3 regions of the Aurantimonas litoralis genome follow, and region 3 is predicted to be linked to each of the others. Evidence: predicted binding sites of a transcription regulator. Region 3 holds the regulator's gene; each other region holds the start of a gene.
What was found. Region 3 encodes LexA, which represses DNA repair genes until DNA is damaged. Its sites were predicted from a motif close to TGTTCNNNNTGTGTTCNG; they were not measured.
Positions count from the first base shown of each region.

Region 1 (5,103 bases), on a different contig from region 3:
GCGGCGCATGCGGCTCGCCGGCGAAAGGCTCGAACAGATTGCCGGCCACGGCCACATAGGGCCGCATCACCTTGGCCCGGTCCTTGGCGTAGGACACAGAGAAGCCGCGCAGATCGCCGCCCTTTGCCGAGAAGCGCATGACATAGTGATGATCGCCGGCATTGCCGTCGAGGGTGAACCACTCGCCACCGAACTCGGCATTGGCGACGCTGCGGTCGGGGGTCGGCGTGCTGAGCACGTCGAACAGGCCGCGCAGGGTCTGGCCGGTGCCGGCGATGCGGACGGTCTCGATCTCGACTGTCTTGTCGGCGGCGCGCCACAGATGGCCGACATCCGTCGGACCCAGGTCCTCAACGAGACGCATCGGCAGCGGCACGCGCTGGCCGGTGACCGCATCGTCGATCAGCGCCATGCCGGTTGCCGCTTCGGCGCCGTCGGACTTCTGGATCAGGAGACGCAGCATCGCCTCGTCGATGACGCCGTCCGCGACCATGCCGTGCCGGGCCTGGAAATCGCGGATGGCGCGCAGCGAGGACGCCGCGATGTGGCCGTCGAAGGCACCGGCGTAGTCACCGGTCCAGGACAGGCGGATCTGCAGGCCCTTGCGGAAATCGAGATCGGTCTGGTCGTTGTAGGCGACGGCCAGTTGCGAGCCCTGCGCGCCGAAAGACGGCGTCGCCATGGGCATGGCGCCCAGAGCCAGTACCGTCATCAAAACCCGCGCCGAGCGCCGCATGTCATCCCCCATCATCAACCGGTGACAGACAAGCAACGTAGGATGCGCGAAATCGATCCACGAGTCCTTTACTTTTTCTTAATATGGTTGCGAATGCAATTCTTCCTGCTACTGACGAAAGTTCCGCCAGTAGACATCCGGCCTATTGCTGTCGGCTTCAGATCGCGGTCAGCCGGCGCCCGGTGCCGTACGTGTCACCGGCCCGGAGGCCGTTCCGTCATCGCCGAGTTCGGCCGCCTCGATCCGCTCGCCGCGCCGCATCAGCTTGTCGGTCGACACCAGGATCTGGTCGATGTCGCGGCCCGCCTGGCCGAAATGCGTGCGCAGCGCCGACACCCGCGCGTCGAGCCGGACGAGATCCTCGCCCAGAAGCCGGACCTCCTTCTGGATGCGCCCCGCCTCGGCCCGCATCCGGGCATCCTTGAGGATCGCCTGCACCACCTGGATCGACAGGAGCAGCAGCGATGGCGAGACGATCACCACCCGCGCCCGGTAGGCCTTCTGGACGATGTCCTCGAAACGCTCGTGCAGTTCGGCGAAGACCGCTTCGGACGGCACGAACAGGAAGGCCGTGTCCTGGGTCTCGCCGGGGATCAGGTATTTGTCGGCGATGGCGCGCACATGCACGTCCATGTCGCGGCGCATCCGGCTGGCGGCGAAGGTCCGCGCCTCGTCGCTCTCGGCCTCGCGCAGGGCCGTGAAGGCCTCCAGCGGAAACTTGGCGTCGATCGCCAGCGACGGCGCGCCGTTCGGCATGCGGATCAGGCAGTCCGGCCGCTTGCCGTTCGAAAGGGTCGCCTGGAAGGAATAGGCGGCCGACGGCAGCGCGTCGGCAACGATCGCCTGCATCCGCCCCTCGCCGAAGGCGCCACGGCTCTGCTTGTTGGACAGGATGTCCTGCAGCCGCACGACCTCGCCGGCAAGCCCGCGGATCTCGCCCTGCGCCCGGTCGATCACCGCCAGCCGTTCGGTCAGGGCGGTCAGCGAGGCGCTGGTCGCCGTGCCGGTCTCGCGGATCGACTGGCCGACGCGGGTGGAGAGCCCGTCGAGCCGCTCGGCCAGCGTCCGGGTCAGGTCCGCCTGCCGCGAGCCGATGATCTCGGCCATGGTCTGCATGCGGCCGGTGATCTCGGCCTGGGAGCGCAGCACTGCGTCGAGCCGCTCCGATGCTTCGCTGTCGCTGCGGTCGGCATGATCGCCCGCCTCCCGCGCGGCACGGCTCGCCCGCCGCCACAGGATGAAGAACAGGGCTGCCAACCCCGCCAGCAACGCTTCGGCCAGCGTCAGCGGATGATCGCCGAGAAAGATGACGGGAGCCGAGAAGGCTGCGGCGAAGGCGGCGCTGTCCATGACCGAACTCTAGCGGGCGACCCTTAACGAATCGGGACCAAAACGCGAACATAGACCATCCCGCCACGCCTGACGACGGCGGGGCCATCATCCGGACCGGCGGAAAGCCGGCCGTGGCCTTCATCCGAGATTGACCGGCTTCGTGCCAGCCATTACCTGAACGCCATGACGATCAAGCCCCTCATCATCCTGCCAGACCCGGTTCTGCGCCAGACCTCCAAGCCTGTCGAAACGGTCGACGACCAGGTGCGTCGCCTCGCCGACGACATGCTGGAGACCATGTACGACGCCCCCGGCATCGGCCTTGCAGCCATCCAGATCGGCGAGCCGCTGCGCATGATGGTGATCGACGTCTCCAAGGAAGAGGAGGAGAACGCGCCGCGCATCTTCCTCAATCCGGAGATCCTGACGACCTCGGATACCGTGAGCGTCTACGAGGAAGGCTGCCTGTCGATTCCGGACTATTACGCCGAGGTCGAACGGCCGGCCGAGGTCACGGTGCGCTATCTCGGCCTCGACGGGAAGATGCACGAGGAGACCGCCGACGGCATCCTGGCGACCTGTGTGCAGCACGAGCTCGACCATCTGAACGGCGTCCTGTTCATCGATCATATCTCCAAGCTGAAGCGCGACATGGTGGTGAAGAAGTTCACCAAGGCCGCCCGCAGGACCGCCTGAGCGACGCGGAGGGGACCATGGCGCTGCGCGTCGTCTTCATGGGAACGCCGGCCTTCTCGGTGCCGACGCTCGCCGCCCTGGCGGCGGCCGGCCACGACATCGCCGCCGTCTACACCCAGCCGCCGCGCAAGGCCGGCCGCCGCGGCCTGACGCTGACGCCGTCGCCGGTTCAGCTCGAGGCCGAACGGCTCAGTCTGCCGGTGCGCGCGCCGCTGAACTTCAAGGACCCGGCCGATCGCGAGGCCTTCGCCGCCCTCGACTGCGACGTCGCCGTGGTGGTCGCCTACGGGCTGCTCCTGCCCCAGGCCGTGCTCGACATGCCCCGCCAGGGCTGCCTCAACGGCCACGGCTCGCTGTTGCCGCGCTGGCGCGGTGCGGCGCCGATCCAGCGCGCCATCGAGGCGGGCGATGCCGAAACCGGCATGATGGTCATGCGGATGGAAGCCGGCCTCGACACCGGCCCGGTCGCGCTGACCGCCGAAACCCCGATCGCCGCGACCGACACGACCGCCGAGCTGCACGACCGGCTGGCGGAAATCTGCGCGACACTGATGGTCGAGGCGCTGGAGAAGCTCGAAGCGGGCACCCTGACCTTCGAGGACCAGGATTCGATCGCCGCCCGCACCGGCCGTGCTCCGGTCTATGCCGCCAAGATCGACAAGGCCGAGGCGGCGCTCGACTTCGCCGGCGACGCGTCCGGCATTGCCCGCAGGATCAACGCCTTTTCGCCCTTCCCCGGCGCCTGGACGATGATGAGCTTCGGCGGCGCCCCCGAACGGGTGAAGTTTCTGCGCGCGACGGCCGAGCCCGGCGACGGCGCGCCCGGCACGCTTCTCGACGACCAGCTGCTGATCGCCTGCGGGGAAGGCGCGATCCGAATCATCGAACTGCAGCGGGCCGGCGGACGCCGCATGAGCGCCGAAGAGCTTCTCAAGGGAACGCCGGTTCCGGCGGGCGGCCGCGCCGGCGCGGCCTGATGCCTCGTTTCAAGCTGACCATCGAATATGACGGCACGCCCTATTGCGGCTGGCAGCGTCAGAAGACCGACTTGTCCGCGCAGGAGGTGATCGAGACGGCGGTGGCAGGTTTCACCGGCGAAGCCGCGACCCTCTTCGCGGCCGGACGCACCGATGCCGGCGTCCATGCGAGCGGCCAGGTCGCCCATGTCGATCTGCAGCGCGACTGGGAGCCGGACACGGTGCGCGACGCGCTCAATGCGCATCTGCGTGACGCGCCCATCGCGATCCTGTCGGCCGAGCGGGTGGCCGACGATTTCGACGCCCGCTTCTCGGCCCGCAAGCGCTTCTATCTCTACCGCATCTTCAACCGACGGGCGCCGACGGCGCTGCTGATCGGGCGGGTCTGGTGGGTGTCGAAGCCGCTCGATGTCGATGCCATGCACGCGGCGGCCCAGCGCCTCGTCGGCACCCATGATTTCGATACCTTCCGCTCCGCCCATTGCCAGGCGAAGAACCCGATCCGCACGCTGGAGCAGCTGGATGTCGTCCGCGGCCCGGGCGAGGAAATCCACATCCACGCCATGGCGCAGTCCTTCCTGCACAACCAGATCCGCTCCTTTGCCGGATCGCTGAAGCTGGTCGGCGAAGGCCGCTGGAGCGAGGCGGACCTCGTTGCCGCGCTGGAAGCCCGCGACCGCAAGCGCTGCGGCCCGGTGGCCCCGCCGGACGGGCTGTATCTGACCCGAGTGGAATACGGCACCGCGCCCAAGCGCACCCTGCCGCCCTATCCGGGCTGAATGCGCGTCAGATCAGCCGGATGCCGGTCAAATCCATCACCGCGCCATAGCTGATCAGCGAGATGACGATCATGCCAATGGTGATGATCGCCGCCCCGACCATGTCCTTGCCGGTGGCCATGTAGATCAGCCGCACCGTCAGCGCGATGGAGGCGATGGTCACCAAGAGGCCGAGCGCCGACAGGCCATTGCCGGGCCCGAAGGCGAGCATCAGCAGCCAGTAGGGCGCAAACACCCAGGCCAGCAGCGCCCCGCCCCAGTTGGTCGCCACCACCAGCGGCACGATCTTGCGCGAATAGCCGACGCGCTTGGCGACCAGCATCAGGATCAGGATCGGCAGTGTCCAGGCGAGGAAGTCCGCCAGCGCATGGGCGCCATAGACCGGCACCGCGCCGTAGCCGGCCGACGTTCCGGTGCGCGGCGCCGAGGTCTCGAACTCGATCCAGGACAGGGCCACGGGCGGCAGCGCCACGAGCATGGCCGAAAACGACTGCCAGAAGCCGTCCGCCGACAGGTCGAGGCGCTTCAGCCCTTCGGCGCGCCCGGCCATCAACAGGGCGACGCCGGAAAAGAAGTTCAGGAC
Region 1 covers NZ_JAPFBM010000003.1:433,102-438,204, reverse strand. Annotated here, with positions in the region: gene N7I30_RS09500 (trypsin-like peptidase domain-containing protein) at 1-712, opposite strand, end outside; gene N7I30_RS09495 (DNA recombination protein RmuC) at 905-2,086, opposite strand; gene def (peptide deformylase) at 2,252-2,764, shown strand; gene fmt (methionyl-tRNA formyltransferase) at 2,782-3,741, shown strand; gene truA (tRNA pseudouridine(38-40) synthase TruA) at 3,741-4,520, shown strand; gene N7I30_RS09475 (hypothetical protein) at 4,528-5,103, opposite strand, start outside.
Region 1: a site for LexA is predicted at 2,120-2,137, ahead of N7I30_RS09495 (DNA recombination protein RmuC). Genes of this name have one in related genera too.

Region 2 (5,103 bases), on a different contig from region 3:
TGATGACGACCATCTCGCCGGGCTCAATGTCGCGCACGAAGTCGGCGCCGATGATGTCGAGGGCGCAGGTCTCGGATGCCAGGATGGGCGAGCCTTCGAGATCGCCGAGGACCAGCGGGCGAATGCCCAGCGGGTCGCGCACGCCGACCATCTTCTTCGACGACAGGCCGACCAGCGAGAAGGCGCCTTCGAGCCGCGTCAGCGCGTCGACGAGCTTTTCCACGAACAGCCGGGCGGCGCTGGTGGCCACCAGATGCAGGATCGTCTCGGTGTCGGAGGTGGAGGAAAAGATCGAGCCGCGGCGCTGCAATTCGCGCTGCACGGTCATGGCGTTGGTGATGTTGCCGTTGTGGGCGACGGCGAAACCGCCGGCCGACAATTCGGCGAAGAAGGGCTGGACGTTGCGCAGGCCGCCGCCACCGGTGGTGGCGTAGCGCGTGTGGCCGATGGCCGAGGAACCGGGCAGGCGCTCGAGGACCGCCTGCTTGGTGAAGGTATCGCCGATCAGGCCGGCGTGGCGCTCGACATGGAACTGGCTCCCGTCGAAGGAGACAATGCCGGCCGCCTCCTGGCCCCGGTGCTGCAGGGCATGCAGGCCGAGCGTGGTCAGTGCGGCCGCATCGGTCCGTTTGAAAATGCCGAAAACGCCGCACTCTTCGTGCAGCGAGTCATCGCCGAAAGGCGTGTCATCCATCGATTTTATCCGCCGTTTGCCGTTGTCGGTCGGCCGTCCGTTAGATGCCCCACCCTATACGCGCTTATGTCGTCGCATGCGAGGCGGTGAGCGAAGAGATCATGCCGCGGCCGCAACGCCGGCTAGTTCGCCGGCTGCGTCGGGGTGTCGGTGCCTTCGATGACACCTTCGATCGAGGTCGGCTCGCCGGGCGTCGCCGTGCCCTCGGGAACGCCATCCGCATCCTGCGGCCCGCGGATGCTGTCGAGGATGACCTCTTCCGGGTTGTCGGGCAGGGCGGCCACGAGCTGCTGGCCGAGATTGTCGAGGAACGGCTTGGAGCGCGCGCCGGCGATCCAGTCCGGCTGGTTCTCGGGGGCAAGCCAGTTGAAGAACAGCATCGCCACGACGACGAGGAGCAGGCCGCGCACGGCGCCGAAGATGAAGCCGAGCGTGCGGTCGAGCGCACCGATGCGGCTGTCGATGATGAAGTCGGCGATGCGCAGGGTGATGAAGGAGACGATGATCAGGACGACGAGGAAGATCGCTGCGGCGGCCGCCACCATGGCGACGGTGTCGGAGGCGATGTACTCGGCGGCATAGGGGGTCAGCGGCTTGTAGAAGAAGAAGGCCGCGGCCGCCGCGACCAGCCATGAGACGACCGACAGGATCTCCCGCGAGAAGCCGCGGACCATGGCGAGCAGCGCCGAGACCAGCATGATCGCGAAGAGAATCGCATCGAGAAGCGTGACGGTCATGAAGGATGGCCCCGTAGGCATATGGATCGTGCGGGCGGGCGCGGGATCGTCCGGGCTGCCCCGCTCGCCCACGCTGTAGCGCTTTTCATGACAGTTTTACACTAGGGACTTGCCGGAAAATCAAGCCTCGCTCCCATTGCCGCCCGCCGCGACCCGCGCGACGAGATCGGGCAGGGCCTCGATCTCGTTGGCAACCATGTCGCGGGTGCGCGGCAGGTCGGGGCTGCCCGACGGCAGGACGGCCTGCCGGAAGCCCAGCTTTTCCGCCTCCTTCAGCCGCTGCGCCGCCTGGCCGACCGGGCGCACCGAGCCGGACAGGCTGATCTCGCCGAAATAGACGCAATCTGCGGGCAGGGGCGCGCCGCTGAGCGAGGAGACCAGCGCCGCGGCGACGGCCAGATCGGCCGCCGGCTCGGAAATGCGGAAACCGCCGGCGACGTTGAGATAGACGTCATGCTGGCCGAGGCGCACGCCACAATGGGCCTCCAGCACCGCCAGCACCATGGCCAGCCGCGGCTGGTCCCAGCCGAGGACGGCACGGCGCGGCGTGCCGAGGGCCGACGGCGCGACGAGGGCCTGGATCTCGACGAGGACCGGCCGAGTGCCCTCCATGCCGGCGAAGACGGCGGCGCCGGCGGCCTTCTCGTTGCGCTCGCCCAGGAACAGCTCGGACGGGTTCTGCACCTCGCGCAGGCCGAGATCGCCCATCTCGAAGACGCCGATCTCGTCGGTGGGGCCGAAGCGGTTCTTGACGGTGCGCAGAATGCGGTAGTGATGGCCGCCTTCGCCTTCGAAATAGAGGACGGCATCGACCATGTGCTCGACCACCCGCGGGCCTGCGATCTGGCCTTCCTTGGTGACGTGGCCGACAAGGATGACGGCGGCGCCGCTCGCCTTGGCGAAGCGGATCATCGCCTGTACGCCGACCCGCACCTGGGTCACCGTGCCGGGTGCCGATTCGGCGAGGTCGCTCCACAGGGTCTGGATCGAATCGATGATGACGAGGTCGGGACGCCGCGCCTCGGCAAGGGTCGCCAGGATGTCCTCGACATTGGTCTCGGCCATGAGCTGAACGTCGGTATCGGCCGCGTTGAGCCGCTGGGCGCGCAGCCGCACCTGCGCCACCGCCTCTTCGCCCGAGACATAGACGACGCTGTGCCCGCGCCGCGACAGGGCGGCTGCGGTCTGCATCAGGAGGGTCGACTTGCCGATGCCGGGATCGCCGCCGATCAGGAGGGCGGAGCCGCGCACGATGCCGCCGCCGGTCGCCCGGTCGAGCTCATCGATGCCGGAGACGATGCGCGGCGCCTCTTCGAGCTCGCCCGACAGCGGCAGCAGCGCCGAGGGCGTGCCCTTGCGGCGACCGCGCTGGGGCCCGCCGCCGATGCCGCCGGAGGCGTTCTCCTCGACGACGGTGTTCCATTCGCCGCAGGATTCGCACTTGCCCTGCCAGCGCGTGTAGACCGTGCCGCAGTTTTGGCAGATGAAGGAAGGTTTCGCTTTGGCCATGGCGCCTTCTTGGTTTCCGGGCGCCCGTCAGTCAAGAACAAAACAAAAACAAGTCTGCGATTGGCCCGGCATTGCGCCGTGATTTGCGGGCCGGCCAGCTACGGTTGGCACGGCAAGGGTTCGGCAATCCCGCGGTGCGATGATCGTTGCCGCAACCTGAGCGCGAGGCGACGATGCTGATCATCGGTTTCTATCTCGTGGCGGTGAATATCGCCGCCTATTGGGCCTTCGTGTTCGACAAGACCAAAGCGCGGGCCGGGGTGCGGCGCACGCCGGAGAGCACGCTGCTGCGCTATGCGCTGATGGGCGGCAGCGTCGGGGCCATCGCGGCGCAGCAGATCATCCGTCACAAGATGCGCAAGGAGCCGTTCCGCACGCAGCTCTGGGCGATCGCGGCCATGCAGGTGCTCCTGATCGTGGGGTTCGGCATGGCAGTTCTCGTGCTGGGGGCCGATACGGTGCAGCAATGGATCGTGGGACAGATCGGCTAGGACCAGCGGCGCTCGACCCTCGGACCGAGACCGGTCAGCAATTCATAGGCGATCGTGCCGGCCGCACTGGCCACCGCGTCGATCGACAGGTTCGGGCCGAAGAACTCGGCCCGATCGCCGGGCGCGAGCGCGTCATCCGGAACATCGGTGACATCGAGAAGGGTCAGATCCATCGAGACGCGTCCCAGTACGGGCACGCGCTGCCCGGCGACGACGGCCTGCGGTCCGGGCCGCACGTCGCGCACGGCCACCCCGGCGCCCGAGGCGGCGCGGTGATAACCATCGGCATAGCCGAGGCCGACCGTCGCAATCCGCGTCTCACGTGTGAGCGGTGCGGCGGCGCCATAGCCGGCGGCCTCGCCGGCAGTGGCGGTGCGGACCTGCAGGATGGCGGCGGTGAGGCGCGCGACCGGCCGCAGGACGCCGCGCGAAGCCGGCCCCGCCTCGCCGCCGTAAAGGGCGATCCCCGGACGGGTGAGGTCGAAGCCGAATTCTTCGCCGAGAAACACCGCAGCGGAATTGGCGAGCGAACGCGGCACGCCGGGAAACAGCGCGGCCAGTTCCCGGAACCGGGCCTGCTGCCGGGCGCTCTGGTCCGTCGGTTCGTCGGCCGAGGCGAGATGGCTCATCACCAGGGCCAGATCGAGTTCGCCGGATGCGGCGAGGTCAGCTGCGGCTTTGGCATCGGCGCGGTCGAGCCCCAGCCGGTTCATGCCGGTTTCGAGCTGGATCGCCGCCGGGGCGCGCCGTCCGGCCGTCTTCAGACCATCTCGCCAGACGGCGATGTCACCGGGCGTCGAGAGGACCGGGATCAGACCGGCGTCGAGATGCAGGGAAACGCTGGCGGGTTCGAGCCCCTGGAGGACAAAGATGCGCGGCTGTGTGGTGCCGTCATCGGGACGCTTCAGGGCATCGAGCGCGGCCCGGACGATCCGGCCCTCCTCGGCCCAGGCGACGAAGAAGTCGCGGCAGCCCGCGCCGTGGAGCGTGCGGGCGGTCTCGGCGGCGCCGAGACCATAGCCGTCGGCCTTGACCGCGGCGCCGGTGCGCGCGCCGGGATTGCGTGCGGCCAGCAGGGTCCAGTTGGCGGCCAGCGCCGCGCGGTCGATCTCGACCACGGGCATGCGCCCAAAATGGTGCGGAGCAGTCACGGTCGCACCGGCTATTCGAACCGTTCCGGCAGATAGCTGTCGTCGGCGAGATCGGTGAAGCGGGTGTATTCGGCCTGGAAGGCGAGGGGCACGGTGGCGGTCGGGCCGTGTCGCTGTTTGGCGATGATCACCTCGGCCTTGCCGCGGGTCTCGTTCAGCGCCTGCTCCCATTTCAGATGGTCGTCCGTGCCGGGCTTGGGCTCGCGGTTGGCGAGGTAATATTCCTCGCGATAAACGAACATCACCACGTCGGCGTCCTGCTCGATCGAGCCCGACTCGCGCAGATCGGCGAGCTGCGGCCGCTTGTCGTCGCGGTTTTCCACCTGACGCGAGAGCTGCGACAGGGCGATGATCGGGACGGCCAGCTCCTTTGCCAGCGCCTTGAGGCCGGTGGTGATCTCGGTGATCTCCTGCACGCGGTTGCCCTGGGTGCGGCTCGAGCCCTGCATCAGCTGGACGTAGTCGATGACCATGACGTCGAGGCCGCGCTGGCGTTTCAGGCGCCTTGCCCGCGCCGAGAG
Region 2 covers NZ_JAPFBM010000006.1:60,862-65,964, forward strand. Annotated here, with positions in the region: gene purF (amidophosphoribosyltransferase) at 1-694, opposite strand, end outside; gene N7I30_RS14145 (CvpA family protein) at 817-1,431, opposite strand; gene radA (DNA repair protein RadA) at 1,552-2,940, opposite strand; gene N7I30_RS14155 (DUF1294 domain-containing protein) at 3,114-3,431, shown strand; gene alr (alanine racemase) at 3,428-4,555, opposite strand; gene N7I30_RS14165 (replicative DNA helicase) at 4,594-5,103, opposite strand, start outside.
Region 2: a site for LexA is predicted at 2,974-2,991, ahead of radA (DNA repair protein RadA). Genes of this name have one in related genera too.

Region 3 (5,103 bases):
CCTTGCCCTGACCGAGCGGATCAGCATGGTGATCGGTGGCCGCGAGGGCGCCATCGCCGCGGCCCTCATCACCGGCGAACGTGCCGGTATCCCCGACGATGCCCGCGAATGGCTGCGCGGCACGGGGCTTGCCCATGTCCTGTCGATCTCGGGCCTGCACATGGCGATTGTCGCCGGCTTCGCCATGCTGGCCGTGCGGTCGTCGCTATCCCTCGTGCCGGCCATCTCGCTGCGCCTGCCGGCGAAGAAGATCGCCGCCATCGTCGCGCTCGTGGTCGCGGCGATCTACCTGGCGATCTCGGGCGCCAATGTCGCGACCCAGCGCTCCTTCGTGATGCTGGCGATCATGCTCGGCGCGGTGCTGATCGACCGCCCCGCCTTGACGCTTCGCAACGTCGCGATCGCCGCCATCGTCGTCATCCTCGTCGCGCCGCATGCCGTGATGACCGCCAGCTTCCAGATGAGCTTCGCGGCGACCGTGGCACTGATCGGCGGCTATGCTTCCCTCTCGCAATGGCGCGCGGGGCGCGAACGCGGCCGCGAGACGCATAGGGGCGTCGGCGGCAAGATCCTCGTCGCGCTCTCCGCGATCATGGTCACGTCGCTTCTCGCGGGATCGGCGACCGCGCCTTATGCCGCCTATCATTTCCACCGGATGGCGGCCTTCGGCTTCGTCGCCAATCTCCTGACCATGCCGCTGTTCACGCTGTGGATCATGCCGCTGGCGCTGGTGGGAACGCTGCTGATTCCGTTCGGGCTCGATTCCTGGCCATTCCAGGCGATGGGAGCCGGCCTCTGGCTCGTCCTCGAGATCGCGCGCAATGTCTATGCCTGGCTGCCCGACCAGGCGATCGGACGCGTGACCGCCTTGGGGCTTCTGCTGCTGACGGCGGCAATCCTCACCGCATCCTGTCTCGCAAGCCGGTTGCGCTGGCTTGGCCTCCCGCTGGCACTGGCCGGATTCATTGCTGCGCCCGACAGGACAGCCCCGCCCGAGCTCCTGATCTTTGAGGACGGCAAGGAGGTCGCGACCCTCGCGGCGGACGGCCAGCTTGCCTTCCTGCGCGCAAGGCCCAGCGGCTTCATCGCGGAACAATGGGAGCGGGCCTTCGAGGCACGGGCGCCGCGGGGCGAGGACACCGAGCGAATCCGTGCGACGCTTCCCGCGGAGTGCGCGGCCAAATATTGCCGCTTCACCACGCGCGGCGGCCTGCGTGTGGTCTGGACGGAGGATTATGCCCGCACGGGCAATGCCTGCGACGAGGCGGATGTCGCCATCGTCTCGCGGGCGATCCGGCTTGCCGAATGCCGGTCCGGCGCCGTCCTGGTGACGCTGCGCACGCTGCGACGCACGGGCTCGCTGGCGATCGGCCGGGAGGCGGCGACGGGCCGGCCCCGCATCGTGCAGGCGATCAGCGATCCGCCCGAACGCTGGAACGTCCACCGGCTTGCGCCCTGGCCGGAATATTGGCGCAAGCCCGCCGCGCCGGACTCGCCGGTGACTGTCACGCAGCCGGCGTCGGCGACCGTCAGCAATAGAGGCCCGGCCGGTTCAGGCCGAACCGCGACGGCTGCGCCCTGAACGAGGACGGGCCGGTTTCGGGCCTCAACTCTTCGGGCGCGAGTCGCGAGGGCTTATCATCCGTTCTGCGCCGACCGTGTCCCGTTCGAAGCGGTCAGTAGCGGCGGATCAGGCCGATCAGCTTGCCCTGGACCTTGACCCGGTCCGAGCCAAAGATCCGGGTTTCATAGGCCGGATTTGCCGCCTCCAGCGCAATCGTGTCGCCGCGACGGCGGAAACGCTTGAGCGTCGCTTCCTCGTCGTCGACGAGGGCGACGACGATCTCGCCCGGAGTCGCCGTGTCGCCCCGGCGGATGACCACCGTGTCGCCGTCGAGAATGCCGGCCTCGATCATCGAATCGCCCTTCACTTCGAGGGCGTAATGTTCGCCGCTGCCCAGCATGTCCGGCGGAACGACGATGGAATGGGTGTTGTGCTGGATGGCCGAGATCGGCACGCCGGCGGCGATGCGTCCCATGACCGGGATGGCCGTCGAGGCAGACGCCTTGGCCGGCGCCGGCTGCACCGCGGGTGCGGGCCGGGCCGTGTCGCGGCTGCCTTCGATGACGCTCGGCTTGAATCCGGTGCGCCCGACGGGGGCCGGGCGGTTGCCCTGAATCGACTCGGGCAGTTTCAGGATTTCCAGCGCACGGGCCCGGTTGGGCAGGCGGCGGATGAAGCCCCGTTCCTCGAGCGCGGTGATCAGGCGGTGAATGCCGGACTTGGACCGCAGGTCCAGCGCGTCCTTCATTTCATCGAAGGACGGGGGCACACCAGTCTCGCGCACCCGATCGTTCACGAAGACCAGAAGATCGTGCTGCTTGCGCGTCAGCATCCGGGCGACTCCTCAAAACAAAACCTGAACAAAGCTATCTGTTCTAGTTGTGTTCCGCAAGTGGCTCCAGCGCCGTCAGGGGGACGTAATCGCAGGGATCGCCTGCTTCGGCCGGTGCGGCGCGGACCGGCCGGACGAGCAGCGCATCGGCCGCGGCATAGATCGACAGCAGCGAGGAATCCTGCCGCGACAACGGCACGATGCGGGGCGGGCCGGCGCCGTCCGGTTCGATCCGGGCGCGCACGAAATCCGTGCGGTCGCCATTGTCCGGCATCGGCGCGGCGAGAACGCCCCGGCGGTAGAGCGGACGCGCGGGCCGGCCCGCGAGGCGCCGGACCAGCGGCGCCAGGAACAGGGTCGCGGCGACCATGGAGGACGCGGGGTTGCCGGGCAGGCCGACGACCCGCATGTCGCCCAGCCTGCCGGCCATCAGCGGCTTGCCGGGGCGCATCGCCACCTTCCAGAAGTCGAGGGAGACGCCATGGGCGGCGAACACCTTGCCGACGAGATCGTGGTCGCCGACCGATGCGCCGCCGATGGTGACGAAGATGTCGGCGCCGTCCGCGATCGCCTGCGTCAGCTGGGCATCGATGGCCGCTTCCCGGTCGGGCGCGATGCCGCAATTCAGTGGCAGGCCGCCGGCCTCGCGCACCAGTGCGGCGACGCCGAAGGTGTTGGAGGCGACGATCTGCGACGGGCCGATGGTCTCGCCGGGCAGGACGAGTTCGTCGCCGGTCGCCAGGATCGCAACACGGGGACGGCTGCGTACCGGGATCGCCGGATGGCCGCCGCTGGCGGCCAGCGCGATGGCGCCCGGGGTCAGCACCGTGCCGGCGGTCAGAAGCGGCGTGCCGGCTGCGAAGTCGATTCCCGCTGGGCGGATGTGCTGGCCGACGACGACCGGCGCCGTCGCCGTGACGGTGCCGTCCCGCCGGTCGGCGTTCTCCTGGATCAGGATGGCGTCTGCGCCGGCCGGGACCGGCGCTCCGGTGGAGATGCGGATGGTCTCGCCTGGCTGCAGCGTGCCGTCATAGGCATGGCCGGCGGCCGATTCGCCGACGAGCCGCAGGGAGGGGAAGGGCGCTTTGTCGCCAAGGTCGGCGGCGCGGACCGCGTAGCCGTCCATGGCGGAGGCGTCGAAGGCCGGCTGGGTGCGCAGCGAGGCAAGGTCCGCCGCCAGAATGCGGCCCGACGCGTCGCGCAGAGGGAGCGTCTCGGTGCGGACGAGGGGGCGGGCGTCCTCAACGAGGAGACGGTAGGCCTCCTCGACGGGTATGAGACTCACGACGCGGCGTCCGCCGACCAGTCGCCGGAGCGGCCGCCGGATTTTGCCAGGAGGCGGATGCCGCTGATGGTCATGGAGCGGTCGACCGCCTTGGCCATGTCGTAGATGGTGAGGCAGGCGACCGAGACGGCCGTCAGCGCCTCCATCTCGACGCCGGTCTTGCCGCCGACGCGCGCCGTCGCGGTGACCCGCAGGCCGGGCAGCGCAGGCTCGGCGGTGATCTCCACGCCGATCTTCTCCAGCATCAGCGGATGGCAGAGCGGGATCAGCTCGTGGGTCTTCTTGGCGCCCATGATGCCGGCAATGCGGGCAATGCCGATGACGTCGCCCTTCTTGGCCTCGCCGGCCAGGATCAGATCGAGCGTCGCCGGCTCCATCATCACGAAGCCTTCGGCCTCGGCGACGCGGCGCGTCCGCTCCTTGTCGCCGACATCGACCATGGACGCGGCGCCGGTGGCGTCGAGATGGGTCAGCGTGGCGTCGCGCGGATCGCTCATGCGGGCACCGTGACGGCGGGATCGCCGCCGATCAGCGCACGGGTCGCGGCCTCGACGTCGTCCTGACGCATCAGGCTCTCGCCGACGAGAAAGGTGCGGATGCCGTGCCCGGCAAGGCGCAGGCAATCGGCATGGGTGAAGATGCCGCTCTCGCCGACCAGGACGCGATCGTCGGGCACGAGGGCGGCGAGCCGCTCGGCGGTGTCCAGCGAGGTCTCGAAGGTCCGCAGATTGCGGTTGTTGATGCCCAGCAGCGGCGAGGCGAGGGCGAGCGCCCGCTCGGTCTCGGCCTCGTCATGCACCTCGACCAGCACGTCCAGGCCATAGGCGACGGCCGCGGCTTCGAGGTCGCGGGCGAGGGCATTGTCGACTGCGGCCATGATGATCAGGATCGCATCCGCGCCCCAGGCCCGGGCCTCGGCCACCTGATAAGTGTCGTAGAGAAAATCCTTGCGCAGCGCAGGCAGGCTCGTCGCCGCGCGCGCCGCCGTCAGAAAGGACGGATCGCCCTGGAAGGACGGGGTGTCGGTGAGGACGCTGAGACAGGCGGCGCCACCGCGCTCATAAGCGGCTGCGAGGGCGGGCGGGTCAAAATCCTCGCGGATCAGGCCCTTGGACGGGCTCGCCTTCTTCACTTCGGCGATAAGCGCAAACTCGCCGGCGCGGTGCCGCGCGCCGAGCGCCGCCGCAAAGCCGCGCGGCGGCTCGACGGCAGTGAATTGGCCTTCGAGATCGGCCTGCGAGATCCGCTGCTTGGCGGCGGCGATCTCCTCGCGCTTGTAGGCCTCGATCCGCTGCAGGATGTCGCTCATTTGGTTTCCCCCGCAATCGCCTGGGTGACCGCGGCCAGCCGCTCCAGCGCGGCGCGGGCGCGGCCGCTGTCGATAGCGTCGGCCGCCTTGGCGATGCCCTCGCGCAGATCGGC
Region 3 covers NZ_JAPFBM010000007.1:52,519-57,621, forward strand. Annotated here, with positions in the region: gene N7I30_RS14830 (ComEC/Rec2 family competence protein) at 1-1,582, shown strand, start outside; gene lexA (transcriptional repressor LexA) at 1,677-2,396, opposite strand; gene N7I30_RS14840 (molybdopterin molybdotransferase MoeA) at 2,440-3,681, opposite strand; gene moaC (cyclic pyranopterin monophosphate synthase MoaC) at 3,678-4,178, opposite strand; gene trpC (indole-3-glycerol phosphate synthase TrpC) at 4,175-4,990, opposite strand; gene trpD (anthranilate phosphoribosyltransferase) at 4,987-5,103, opposite strand, start outside.